Regions from separate parts of the Protofrankia symbiont of Coriaria myrtifolia genome, predicted to be linked through region 1. Evidence: riboswitches for the same ligand, from Rfam matches in the RefSeq annotation. Region 1 holds a riboswitch; each other region holds the start of a gene.
What was found. Region 1 has a riboswitch for cyclic di-AMP ahead of CM1CMNOD_RS24140 (transglycosylase family protein). Riboswitches for the same ligand answer to the same signal wherever they lie in the genome.
Positions count from the first base shown of each region.

Region 2: linked by a shared signal. The riboswitch ahead of CM1CMNOD_RS23990 (C40 family peptidase) and the one ahead of CM1CMNOD_RS24140 (transglycosylase family protein) in region 1 are both predicted to bind cyclic di-AMP.
Region 3: linked by a shared signal. The riboswitch ahead of CM1CMNOD_RS20295 (C40 family peptidase) and the one ahead of CM1CMNOD_RS24140 (transglycosylase family protein) in region 1 are both predicted to bind cyclic di-AMP.

Region 1 covers NZ_CAAAFS010000290.1:2,040-6,217, reverse strand. The annotation lists gene CM1CMNOD_RS16240 (transposase) at 137-460, opposite strand; gene CM1CMNOD_RS24140 (transglycosylase family protein) at 631-1,227, opposite strand; cyclic di-AMP (ydaO/yuaA leader) riboswitch at 1,232-1,404, opposite strand; gene CM1CMNOD_RS16230 (ABC transporter permease) at 2,043-2,765, opposite strand; gene CM1CMNOD_RS16225 (hypothetical protein) at 3,270-3,452, shown strand; gene CM1CMNOD_RS16220 (COG4705 family protein) at 3,974-4,178, opposite strand, start outside.
Region 2 covers NZ_CAAAFS010000196.1:6,211-10,388, reverse strand. The annotation lists gene tkt (transketolase) at 1-636, shown strand, start outside; gene CM1CMNOD_RS11080 (cold-shock protein) at 950-1,390, shown strand; cyclic di-AMP (ydaO/yuaA leader) riboswitch at 1,902-2,064, shown strand; gene CM1CMNOD_RS23990 (C40 family peptidase) at 2,068-2,802, shown strand; gene CM1CMNOD_RS11070 (peptidoglycan-binding protein) at 3,196-3,984, shown strand; gene CM1CMNOD_RS11065 (S1C family serine protease) at 4,122-4,178, opposite strand, start outside.
Region 3 covers NZ_CAAAFS010000346.1:17,949-22,126, forward strand. The annotation lists gene CM1CMNOD_RS20290 (4-hydroxybenzoate 3-monooxygenase) at 1-1,030, opposite strand, end outside; cyclic di-AMP (ydaO/yuaA leader) riboswitch at 1,554-1,729, shown strand; gene CM1CMNOD_RS20295 (C40 family peptidase) at 1,918-2,889, shown strand; gene CM1CMNOD_RS20300 (PHB depolymerase family esterase) at 3,310-3,957, opposite strand.

The sequences.
Region 1 (4,178 bases):
GCCCGGTCCACCCCGTCGACGAGCACACCCGACAGATGCGGAAGAAGAACCCCAAGGTCAAAGAGGCACCCGGCACATGATCACAGCAGACTGATCGTGCTCAGCGAGCACCCCGAGGGCCACTCCGATCGCAAGATCAGGAACAGATCCAGTTTTCACCCGATGCCGACAGCTGCCGAGGTGGGCACGGTTGACCGGGCTCGGACCCGTCTAGGCCCCCTGCGAGCGCGTGGATGTGGGAGGAGTCGACCAGCGCCCGGTGCAGGTCGAGCAGGCCGGCGGCGGTGCACTCGTCCAGCAGGTTCTCGTGCAGGCGCTGCCAGACGCCGGCGGCGTGCCAGTCGCGCAAGCGCCGCCAGCACGTCACCCCGAACAACGTCCTCGGCAATTCCCGCCAGGGCACGTCGTTGCGCAGCACCCACACGATCCCCTCCAGGGCCGCCCGGTCGTCGACCGGCAGTCAACCGGGGTAGCGGAGCCGCCGTTCCCGGGCCGGGATCAGCGGCTCCAGCCGCTTCCACAGTTCCTCGCTCACCGTCTCCTCGTCACGCATGACCGAGGTCTACCGGCGGAACCCGCCCGCTCCTGGTACGACACACCGCAGTTGATCAGACTTTGTGAAACGAGTTGTTAGTCGCTGGCCGGGTCGATGTCCTGATACCAGGGCGACCGGTAGGAACGCCAGTTCCGGTCAGCGGCGAAGGAAGGGGGTGGGACACCGCCGGCATCCTGGGGAGCGTCGCCGGTGGTGTTCTCGCCCTCGTTGCCGGCCGGACTCGTCGGTTGTTCCTGGGCATTCGCCTGTTGCGGTCCGGTAGCGGTCGGAGCCGTGTCGGTGGCGCTGCCGACTTTTCCGCCCCAGCAGGACCGCGATGCATTCCATGGAGCCGTGCCCTGCTGGGCGTACAGGATCCGGGCGCGTTTCCATTGCTCGGCAACGCTGGCGTTCTGTGGCAGCCCGGTTCCACCGGTCGCCTGCCACGTGCTGGGAAGAAACTGGAACAGTCCGCCGGCGCCTATCGAGTTGACGACAGTCGGGTTGCCTCCGGACTCGCATTGAACAATTGCCGACAATATCTGGTCCTCGGGCGGTGCCGCGCTGGCGGGCCCCGAGAGTCCGATGCCGGCGCCGCCGATGGCGGCGGCGAGCGTCGGAATGGCGACTAGCGCGCGGGTATAACTTGTGGTCTGCCTGGTTTTGCGATGCCGGGCACGCGCATGGGACATCTTGATGCCCTTTCCCTACGCCTGCGAGGTAAGCTGTCGGGTTCGGGCTGGGAAATGCCCGGCCGCATCCTGCGGCTTCACCCCAAGGGTGCTGTGCAGCGCCCGGGAAGTGGTTCCCCCGCTCCTGCCGTTGGTTTGACGGTCATCGGACGGGGCAGGACTCGGCGTGTTTCGCCCGATGCGCGCCCTCCTTGCGAAGGCACGGCAGAACCCTAGCCGCGAAGGGCAGCCGGCCGGCAAGGCGCGGTGAAAAAGCGCACAACCGAACGTCGACACTTGATTTCGACCTCGATTGCCGGTAGCGTGTGCATGCGCGCGCGTATATTTAAGCAGTCGCAGCAGGCGGGTCGTCTCCGTGGCATCTTTACCACCTTTTGACGCAGATTTTTGCACGCTTTGTGGACAATCGGATCGACCGGGTAGCATCGAGATTTCGAGTTCTGTTGGCAGACCGTGCCACAGGCCGTGACATTGACCATCCATGCGAAGCTGTGGCTGCGCAGAGTCAGACTCCTTGGATGACCATCCGCGCGACCAAGCCGGCGATCACGATTCTGGCGTCCGGGAATCCGCCTCTTTTCTCGGACGTTGAAACCCCGAACAAAAATGACGAAACGATGGAGCCTGCCGCAGTACATGGCCGTGATAAGCGGCAGGATTCGTACCGTCGGAAGGCGGCACCCCGGCGGTGTCGAGAAACAATGATGTTTCCCGATGTCAGTGACCATATGAAATAGAATCATTGCCGATGGTACCCGAGTCCGCCCCAACCCCCTTCCGTAGATAGAAACCATCGTCACCACAACGGTTTCTATCTACGTATTCTGGTCGGGGATGTGGGTAGGAGCACCGAACAGCCAGGCCAGGATGACGGCCGCCAGCGTCTCCGCGGTGAGCAGGGCGACGAGGACGACCAGCTGGAACCGTGCCGCGTCCGTGGGGCTTGCCCCGCCGAGCAGGGCGCCGACGAACGCGCCGGGCAAGGTGACCAGCCCGACCGTGCGGGTCTGGTCGACGGCGGGCAGCAGGGCCTCCCGGACGGCGGTACGGGTGAGGTCCGCGACCGCCTGGCGCGGTGTGGCGCCGAGGGCGAGCCAGGCCTCGACCTCGGCGCGGCGGCGCACCATCGCGTCGAACAGCCGCCGGCCGGTGAGGGTGCAGGCCGTCATGGCCCCGCCGATCACGATCCCGCCGGCTGCGACCAGATAGCGTGCGGATCGGTCGAGCAGCGGGACGGCGAAGATGATCCCGAGTGTGACCGCCGCGCCGACCGTGCAGGCGGTGAGGACCACACGCCCGGCGTGGGGGAAGCCGGTGAGGCGGCCTGTCGCGGTCAGGGTCGCGACGGTGAGCATCACGGCGAGGACCGCAATCGTTGTTGCTGGAGCGGCCAGCACCCCGCGCAATGCCAGGCCGACCAGGGCGAGTTGGGCGACCGCGCGGGCCGCGGCGGTGACCATCGCCCGGCGAAGCGGCACCCGGGCGACGGTGAGGCAGATGACTGCAACGGCCAGCAGACCACCTAGGCCCGCGGTCATCCGTACGACATCGCCCACAGGCTTACTGTGCGGCCCCGCGCCGCACAGGGTTCGGCTGGCGGGCCGACGTGAGACAGCGGGGGTCCTTGAAGCCAAAGCCGGGACCCGGCGAATTGGCTACGTAACTGAGGCGGAACCGACACCATCCAGAGCTACATGGCGGGTGGTGACTGGAGTTGACCCGAGTGCCGGACTGACTCGACGAGGTCCCCCTATCGCGCCACCGTGGAGACTGCGCCCGGTTCCACCCACCAAGGCGTCGCCGGCACCGGCCCCTTGGGCTCCGGAAGTCCACGCTGCTCGCCTGCCTGGCCGGTCTCGACAAGCCGTCGGGTGGTGCCCGTACGGGTCGGCGGAGTTCGTGTCAGCCATCGGCCCGAAGTCGAGCGGGTACGACTGCGGGCCCAGCGCATCGGCGGTCCTGCTCCGGTCCGGGAACCTCGTCCAACCTCAGCGTCTGCAACAACGTCCGCCTTACCCACGCCGTGACGGCCGTGGACGGTGGTGACGAGGACATCACAGCTCTACTCGACCACGCCGGGCTCGGGCAACCGTGCCCGCACCCTGCCGCAGGAGCTGGCCGGTGGTGAACTCGCCCGCGTGGGGCTGGCCGTCGCGCCCGCCAACGACCCCGAGGCGCTGCTCGCTGACGAGTCGACCGACGAACTCGACGGCTACACCGAGTAGCACATGCTGGGGCTGCTGCGAGAACGGGCGGACGCTGGGCACGGCGCGCTGATTGTTACATACAGCGTCGAGAGCGTCCAAACCACCGACTCATGTTATCACTCTAAGTGGCAGAAAGATCGACGTGTGGTGAGTGGGAGTTCCGCGCAGGGAGGCGCCGGGACGTGCTCGTCGACTGCCTGGACTGACCCAGCCCCGGGGGAGTACGCCGGCTCCATCTCGTCCCGGTCCGGGTCGGGCGGGAGGGTGCTGGTGGGCGAGGACCGGGCAACGCACCTGGAACCGCAGGAAGCGGGCCTCGGACCTCGAGGGGCCCGGGGGAGCCTCGGCGCGGACGAGATGGTTATCTCGTGCCGGGGCTCCCGCGCGTGCCGTCAGGATTCTCGGACAGCGATGCCCTTCAGTACCAGCTGGAGGAACCGGGTATCGTGTCCAACCAAAAATCGTTAGCGGGGCATGGCGTCGTTTCCAGCGTTTCTTGGTCGCTCCACGCCGACGGGGCCGGCTTGGAGGGTCTTCAGTCAGGTACCGGCGTTCGGGCCGAGGCCGGCGAGAAGTTCAGTCAGGGCTGTTCGTTCGTGGTTCACGTCCGGGTTCGTCGAACGAAGCGCGCGTAGCGCCGTATCGATCTTGTCATCGATTGCGGTCCAGGCGGACTTGTCCTTTGGCTTCAGGCGCGCTTCGGCGTCGTCCCACGCGGTTTCGATGTCGCCGATACGGGAGGTG
Region 2 (4,178 bases), on a different contig from region 1:
GGGGTCGGGGAGGACGGGCCGACGCACCAGCCGATCGAGCAGCTCGCCTCGCTGCGGGCCGTCCCCGGCCTGCTGGTGATCCGTCCCTGTGACGCGGGCGAGGTCGTGCAGGCGTGGCGGGTGGTCATGGGCCTGCGGCAGGAGCCGGCCGCGCTCGTCCTGAGCCGGCAGGCGCTGCCGACGCTGGACCGGGCCCGCTACGCCGACGCCGCCGGGCTCGCCCGCGGCGGCTACGTGCTGGTCGACCCCGCCGACGGCGATCCCGAGGTGATCCTGATCGGTACCGGCAGCGAGGTGCACCTGGCCCTGGCCGCCCACGAGGAGCTGACCGCGCAGGGGGTGCGCGCCCGGGTGGTCAGCCTGCCGTCCTGGGAGCTGTTCGAGCGGCAGCCCGCGCAGTACCGCGACCAGGTGCTCCCACCGGCGGTCCGCGCGCGGGTCGTGGTCGAGCAGGCGGCCACGCTCGGCTGGGAACGGTACGCCGGCCCGGACGGGGTGATCATCGGTATGCGGACCTTCGGCGCGTCCGCCCCGCTGCGGGCGTTGCAGACCAAGTTCGGTTTCACCCCGCAGGCGGTGGTCAGTGCCGCCAGGCAGAGCCTGGCCGCCGTCAGCGCTGTTGGTGACCCGGCGTAGACCGCGAGGATCCGGATCCGAAGATTTCGGTCACGATGTCGACGGCCGGCTGGTTCCCGGGGGAGTCCGCGGGAGCCGGTCGGCCGACGGCCCGTTCCGGTGTTTCCGCGATCGTTCCCTGCCGATCGTTGTCGGTTGTTGTCGGTTGTTTTGCGCTCCGGGTGTCGGCTTGACCTGGCTGTGCGCACCTGAGACGGTGAACAGGCCCCATGGTCGTGCGAGCGGTCCTGGGGTTTGGTTGTGCACAGGTTCGTCTGGTGTGCAGGTGACTGGGTACAGAGCTGGTTGGCACAGAGGTTGTACAGGGGCAGACGTGGTGGGTACCGGTAGGATTCTGCGTTTCGACGGGGTTCGTGGCTACGGTTTCATAGCGCCTGACGCTGGCGGCGACGATATTTTCATGCACGCAAACGATCTTCAAGATGAGAAGCATCTGTTCCAGCCCGGAACGCTGGTGGAGTTCGAGGCGGAGGAAAGCGACAGGGGCCCGAAGGCGTCGGTCGTCCGCCTGGCCCGTCGGGCCCAGGCCCGTCCGGCGCCAGCGAGTCCCCTGGCTTCCCCGAGCATGGCCAACGGGCGTTCGGACGCCGATGACGACGACATGTGCGACGTCCTCACCGTCGGGGAGTTCCGACACCTGCTGACCGAGACGCTCATCGAGTCGGTGCCGACCCTGACCGGCGGCCAGATAAGCCAGATACGGCAGCGGCTGACCAGCCTCGCGCAGGCGCGTGGCTGGGTCGAGTCCCAATAACCGGCCCGCTCAGGCCCCTACCGGCCCGGCCCGGAATCTGTCGACCCGCGCCGGTGCCCGGGCGCGTCGTTGCTGCCCGGACGCTGCGCCGGCCACACGGCTGGCCACGCTGCGCTGGCCGTACCACTGACCACACCATGCGCACGGCCGGATCTGTGACGTTGCTCCGGCTGGTCGATTCGCCTACCTGCGGGCGATCCGCCTGCCCGGCTGCGAAACACAGAAACACAACAGCGGAAAAAATGTTGCTGCCGGTCCGCGTTGACTGTTGCACGATACGCACCGGTTATCCGTGGAAGCGGTGTGTAGCGCCGTCACGCTGTGGCCAGCTTGTACCGTCTCGGCGGTCATCCTGAGACAGCACGCGTAAATGATACGCACAGTGAGTGCTGTACGTCGACATGCCGAGAAAACCGCCGCTTGCGACTACCGAAAGTAGTTCGCTACGTTGGCCGGGTTCTCAACGGCACCGGACCGCACGCCGAGTTCTGTCCACGGTCCGGTGTCTTCCGACTAGCGATCGCCAGGACAGAAGCGGGGGACCCACCTTTCCGCCGGACGTCGCCACCACGGTGGCCGTCCTTGGGGTGAAGTCGGCCGCGTGTATCCGCGCGTCGACCGGGCTTCCCGGCCCGAACCCGACAGCTAACCTCGCAGGCGTATGGGAAGGATCAGCGTTGCCTGCACATCAGGTGAATTCAGGTCCGGCTGCCGTACATCGTTCCAATTCCAATTCCAATTCCAATCCCGGCCCCAGGCGCGGTCGTCATCGCGCGCCCACGACCCGCTCCACCCTCGGCCGGATATCGGCGCGTACCGCGGTCGCCGCCGCGGCCACCGGCACTGTCGCCCTCTCCGGGCTGGCCTCGCCGGCCCTGGCGAACGACCGGGGCCTGGACACGGGCGGGACGGGCCGGACCGACGCCGCCACGACCAGTACGACCACCGCGACCAGCACGAACGCTGCCCGGTCAGCCGCCTTTACGATCACCCCGGCCGCCACCACGGGCACGGGCACGCTGGCGGCGCAACCGGTGAGTTTCTCGACGTCCTCCGCCAGCGGCTTCGGGGCGAAGCTCGTCTATCTGGCGTCGAAGCAGGCCGGCAAGCCGTACGTGTGGGGTGCCGAGGGGCCGCGGGCGTTCGACTGCTCCGGCCTCGTCCGGTACATCTACAAGCAGCTTGGCCGCAGCGTCCCGCGGACAGCCAACGCGCAGTACAACGCCTCCCAGAAGCTGTCGAAGAACGCCCGGCAGCCCGGTGACCTCATTTTCTTCGGCCGGCCGGGAGGCATCCACCATGTGGGTGTCTACGCCGGGAACGGGATGATGTGGGCCTCCCCGCACACCGGGGCCGTGGTCCGGCTCCAGAAGGTCTACACCAGTAACTATCTGGTCGGCCGTATCAGGTGACCGACCGCCCGGGCCGGGCTGGCGGCCACGGGGTGTCCAGGAGCCCCGGGCGGACAGCGCGGGAAACCACGGGTGGACGCCACGAAAATTTCTCCCGGTTGTTGCCGGACAGATTTTCTCGGAACACCGTCGGATTCTTTTGGCTCCCGTTCCGGGTGTTCAAAAAACGCCTGTAGAAACGCATTGAATTGCCTTTTTGGCGCTCTGGGGGCGACACCGGAGCCTCCTGAAGCAATGTGGTGAACGGCCTGTTCGGCGACCCGAATGACGTTTTCCCAGCGGCTGGTAGAGAACTCGGGAAATATAGTTCTCGAGCCGGCCCTAGAGAGTACTGTGCCGGCATTTCCGGCAACGGGCGATCCTTTCGACGATATTTTAGGTGAGAGTCTGATTATGGCCAGGGGAAGGCACAGAAAACCCGGTCGGTGCAACGGCGCCGCATTAGCGGGCACCGTCGGGCTCATCGGGACGACGGCTGGAATGATGCTGACCGCGGCTCCGGCCAGCGCGGCCGGGACGTCCGGGTCCGCCGTCGTCACCGACACGACCATCGCCCGCGTCGCCGCGAACGCGGGGCTGCCCAGCTGCCGAGGGGTGCCGCTGGGCACCTGGGTGGCGGTGGCGCTCGCGGAGTCCGGTGGCAACGCCAAGGCGCGTAACGCGCGCGGTGAGGACTCCCGCGGGCTCTGGCAGATCAACGCGCGGGTCCACGCGAGCTGGCTGGCGGGCAGGAACCTCTACGACCCGGCCACCAACGCGTGGGCTGCGAAGAAGGTGTGCGACAGCCAGGGCGTGCGTGCCTGGAGCGCCTACACCAATGGTTCCTACCATCGTTATCTGACGCGGGGAAACACCGCCGCGGCGGCGGTGAAAGCCAGCCCGGCGAGCGCGTCGACAACACGGTCGAGCACCCCTGTCCCGGCCGTCAGCGGGATCAGCTACACCAGCCGGAACTGTTCGGTCCCATCGTCCGCGGCGACCGTGAGAAACGGCAGTAAACCGCGTACCGAGGTGGCCAGGGTACAGCAGCGGCTGACCGATCTCGGATACTCTCTCGCGGTCGACGGAATATTCGGTCCGCGGACCACCAGGGTGGTGAAGGATTACCAGCGGCAGCACGGCCTCGTGGCCGACGGAATAGTCGGCGCCCGCACCTACGCCCAGCTGTTCCCATGCGGCTGACAGCTGGGTGCTACTGACGGCCCTGGGTACCTCCCCCTCCCTCGGGTGCCCGGGGCGCCACCGTCCGCGGGCGGCCCCGGCCCTGGCCCACCAGGCCGGGGCCGCCGCGGACGGTGCGTACCGCTGGACAACGGCCGTCAGGTCAGCGCCAGTTCCTGCGGGACGACGATGACGTCGACGAGCGCGCCGCGCCG
Region 3 (4,178 bases), on a different contig from region 1:
CGTCGACGATGGCGAGCCCGGCGCCCTTGGCCGCCGCCGGTGGTACCCGGCGCGCGGCGTCCCCGGCGAGTATGAGACGTCCGAACCGCATCGGTTCGTAGAAGACCGAGTCCATCGCGATGACGTTCGGCGGCTCCAGCAACGGCCCTTCCGCCAGTTGCCAGTCGGCGTCCACGGCGAGCCGGGCGTGCAGTTCCTCCCAGATCCGCTCGGCCGACCAGTCCGCGGCGTCGGCCGTGGCCTCCACCTGTAGATAGAAGCGGCTTGTCCGGTGGTCACGCAGCATGTGGCCGGCGAATCCCCGCGGGCTGACCCCATAAATGATCTTATCCGTGGACGGGGCGACCGCGGCCAGGACGGCGAGCCAGGCCCATGCGCTGTCGCGCTGTCGGATGTGGCGCAACGCGCCCTCGGGGATCGATCCGCGGGAAACGCCGTGATGACCGTCGCAGCCCGCGATGAAACGGCTTTCCACTGTCTGCCGCTGCCCGTCGGCCGTGACGAACGAGACGGCGGGATGGTCGGAGGTCAGCGCGTCCAACATCACGTCAGTGACGCCGAACTCGATGACGCCACCCGCGGCAAGGTAGGCGGCAACCAGATCGGCGACGAGCTCCTGCTGCGGGTAGACGACGTGATGGCGTCCGCCCGCGTGGCGATCATACTCGACGACAAACGCTCTGCGACGATGCCGGAGCTCACAGTTGTGGTGTGGCGCACCTTCGGCCCGCAGGCCGTCGGCAAGCCCGTTGCGCTCCAGGGCGTCCACCGCCGCCGGCCCGAGCAGCCCGGCACGTGGACGGCTTTCCACCCTGGCCCGACTGGCAGCCTCGAGCACGAGCGTGTCGATACCCCGACGAGCCAGTACGACCGCCGCCACCAGGCCCGCGACACCCGCGCCAATCACAACGACGCCCACCCGGCGAGGACGCGGCCGCGAGGCAGACGCGCCCGGCTGGAGCGCGCCGTGCCCGTCCGGTGCAGACCCCGGAGCGGAGCGCGTCACGGCGAGCGCCTCCCCCGGGAGCATCGACACGATTCCTGATCACCCGCCATACTGCCCTGATCACATGGCTGACCCGGACGAACCGATCCGGGCGAGGCACTGCCAGAGTACGACGTCACATTCCGACACGCGTCAGGAGGCCGACAGCCCGGCACCAACCAACCGGACAATTTTCGCAAAAGGAGCGGAGTGTTGCTGGCGGATAGCGCTGATCGCTACCTAAAGTAGCGATATTGTTGACTATCCGTGCCCGAAGGCCCCCAGTCGACCATCTGCCGCCGCTATGGCGTATTGTCATCCTCCGCATCCCGCAAGTCACGGAAAGCGGCACGTCAGCCGAGCGACCAAAGGTCACAAGCCAGCTGGTCGCACCCGACGCCGCCCCGGCCGGCGAAGGAGGATGGGGTAGAACAGCCGGTTATGACACTTCATACAACTACTTGGGGTAGTTGTGAGGGACTAGTGTTTACTAGCGCCATCCGTATGAACTAGTCTCGCGTCGACGGCACGACACACCGGGCCGAACTGCCGAATCCTGCCCGCGGTCCCGGTGTTCCCTCCGAGTCGTCACCAGGGCAGGAGCGGGGGACCCATCCTCCACCGGGCGGCACCGAACCGCGGTGTCGTCCTCGGGGTGAAGTGCGCAGCGCGATGGTCGCGCGACCCACCGGGCAGCCCAGCCCGAACCCGACAGCTCACCTCGCAGGCGAACGGGAAGGATCACAACCTTGTCTGCGCATGATGTGCAGCCTGATCCGGCACTACGATCGCGTTCGTCGCAGACGGCTTCGCCGTCACCCCGCCGGCAGCAGATCGACCGGCACGTCGACCGCCCGACACGTGGCCGACATCGCGCGCCCACGCAGCAGTCCGGAACGGGCCGCTCGCGAGCTCGGGCCGCTGTCGCCGTGATGACCACCGGTACCGTCGCGGTGTCCGGTGTCGCCCTGGCCGGATGTGCCACAGCCGACTCAAATTCCGACGATGCTTCCGTCACCTCGCCCATAACGCTCGGATCACAATTCGGTGGCCAGGCGTCGCTGGCCAGCCTGCGCACCTCCACCATCAATCCGCTGTCCACGGGCGGTTCCGGATCGGTCACCAGTCAGGTGCTCAACCAGACCGACCTGCATCCCAAGACCGGTGTCGTGCTCAAAGTCACGAATTCGGACGTCTCCGTGAAGGCAGACCAGCCGGTGGAGGTGGGATTTCATCTTGAGGACGCGGTCACCCACGCGCCGCTGGCCAACCAGCTCGTCAAGGTCCAGGTGAAGCTGCCGGAGGGATGGGCGACCTTCAAGCACCTTTACACCAACGAGCAGGGCTTCACCAGTTACACTGCCAAGGTTCTCACCACCACGCAGGTCACCGCGATTTTCGACGGAACCGACGCTCTGCGGTCGACACGGTCGACCAACGTCGGCACGTTGACCGTGATCCCCAATACCCCGGCGCCCCGGCCTTCCCAGACTGCCCGCGTCAGTGGCTCGGCCTTGAGCAGCGCCGTCTCAGGCGCACTCGCAGTCGCCAGCTCGTTCGGCGAACGGGCGGTGTATCTTGCGGCCCAGCAGGCCGGCAAGCCCTACGTCTACGGCGCGGAGGGCCCCTACACTTTCGACTGCTCGGGGCTGATCCAGTACGTCTTCAAGCAGTTGGGACGCAACCTCCCCCGCACTGCCGAGGCACAGTACCAGGCGACCACCCGGATATCGCAGTACAACAAGCAGCCGGGTGATCTGATTTTCTACGGCACGCCAGGTAATATCTACCATGTTGGCATTTATGCGGGCGATGGTAAGATGTGGGTGGCGCCCAAGTCAGGCGACGTCGTCTCACTGAGGCCCCTCTACACCACGTCGTATTCTGTCGGCCGGGTTCTCTGACTGAACCGATCAGCCCGCGTCCGCAGCTGGTTGTCAGTACATGGCTTCGTGTACTGACAACCAAACCTTATAAACACAATTCACAGGCGGGTTCCCACACAGCCTCCCCCTCCGGTTGTGCGTGAACCTTGCCGCCAGGTCGAAGTTGTCGATGTCGACACCGGCCTGGCGGCACTCCGCGGGCGGCATCCCGCGATGATGACTTCCGCTGGTCGGACCGAGCCAACCCCCCCAGCTCGGAAAGCCCGGCGGAACAAGAGGCTTCCGCCGGCCGGTCGTACTGGACCCCCCCCACAGTCCGGCCGGTCGGCGGGAGCCGCCCCCTCTCACCGACCGGATGCCCGGCCGAGACCGAAGCTCCCCTCAAGGCGTCTCCTCCGCGAGTTCCCCAAGCCACGGCGGACGACCGGACGCCCGCTCCTACGCCTTGAACTGCCTGGAGAAGTCCCACAGAGCGCGCGTGATCCGCTCGTTCCACGCCCCGTCGACATGCTGGACATGGGTTTCTGGCGAGCAGCTCGGGCTCTGCCCGACCGACCCCACCGTCGCGACGGCGACAAACTTCAGCCCGTTGTCGGGCGCCGCGCAGGCAACCGCGAGGGCGGCACGCCCACCTTCGCCAAGGCCCCAGATGTAGATCCGGGACTGATCGATCTTCGACCGCTCCTGCGACACGTAGCGCACGACGTCACGCAGGTACTGCACGTCCGCGCCCTGAGGATCGTCCAACCTCCATTCGCCGTCCACGGCTTCCGGGTAGACCACGGCGAAGTCCCGTCGGTCGGCGAGCGTCGAGGCCTCGGTGATCTTTTCGATCGCGCCCGCGTCGCTGTTGTCGTCATGCAGGACGAGGACCAGCGGCAGCGGCTTGCCGGGGTCGGCGTCGGCATGAACGGTGAGCTCGCGTTCGGCGGAGAGGTACCCCGTCGGTATCTTTGCCCGCTCGGTGTCCGGGTTACCCGAACGGGACACGTAGATCCAGGCGACCACGAGCACGGCACCGATGATCAGCACCCGCTTGCGGTTCTTGGCCCATAGCTGTTTCCCGGCTTTCAGCGGATTCGACACCACGAGACAACCGAACCACACCAGGAGCCGTCGATTCGGCTGATTCGCCTCGCGTCGTGGACAAGTCGGGACCTACCCGGAGTGCGCTGCCTCACACCCGACCAGCTTGCGACACCAAATGATCACTAAAAGTAGTCAAACAAGCATGGCCGGTACGGCAACCACGGCACGGCTCGTTCGTTGACGTGGTGTATCCACCAGAATCTCGACAACATCGGATT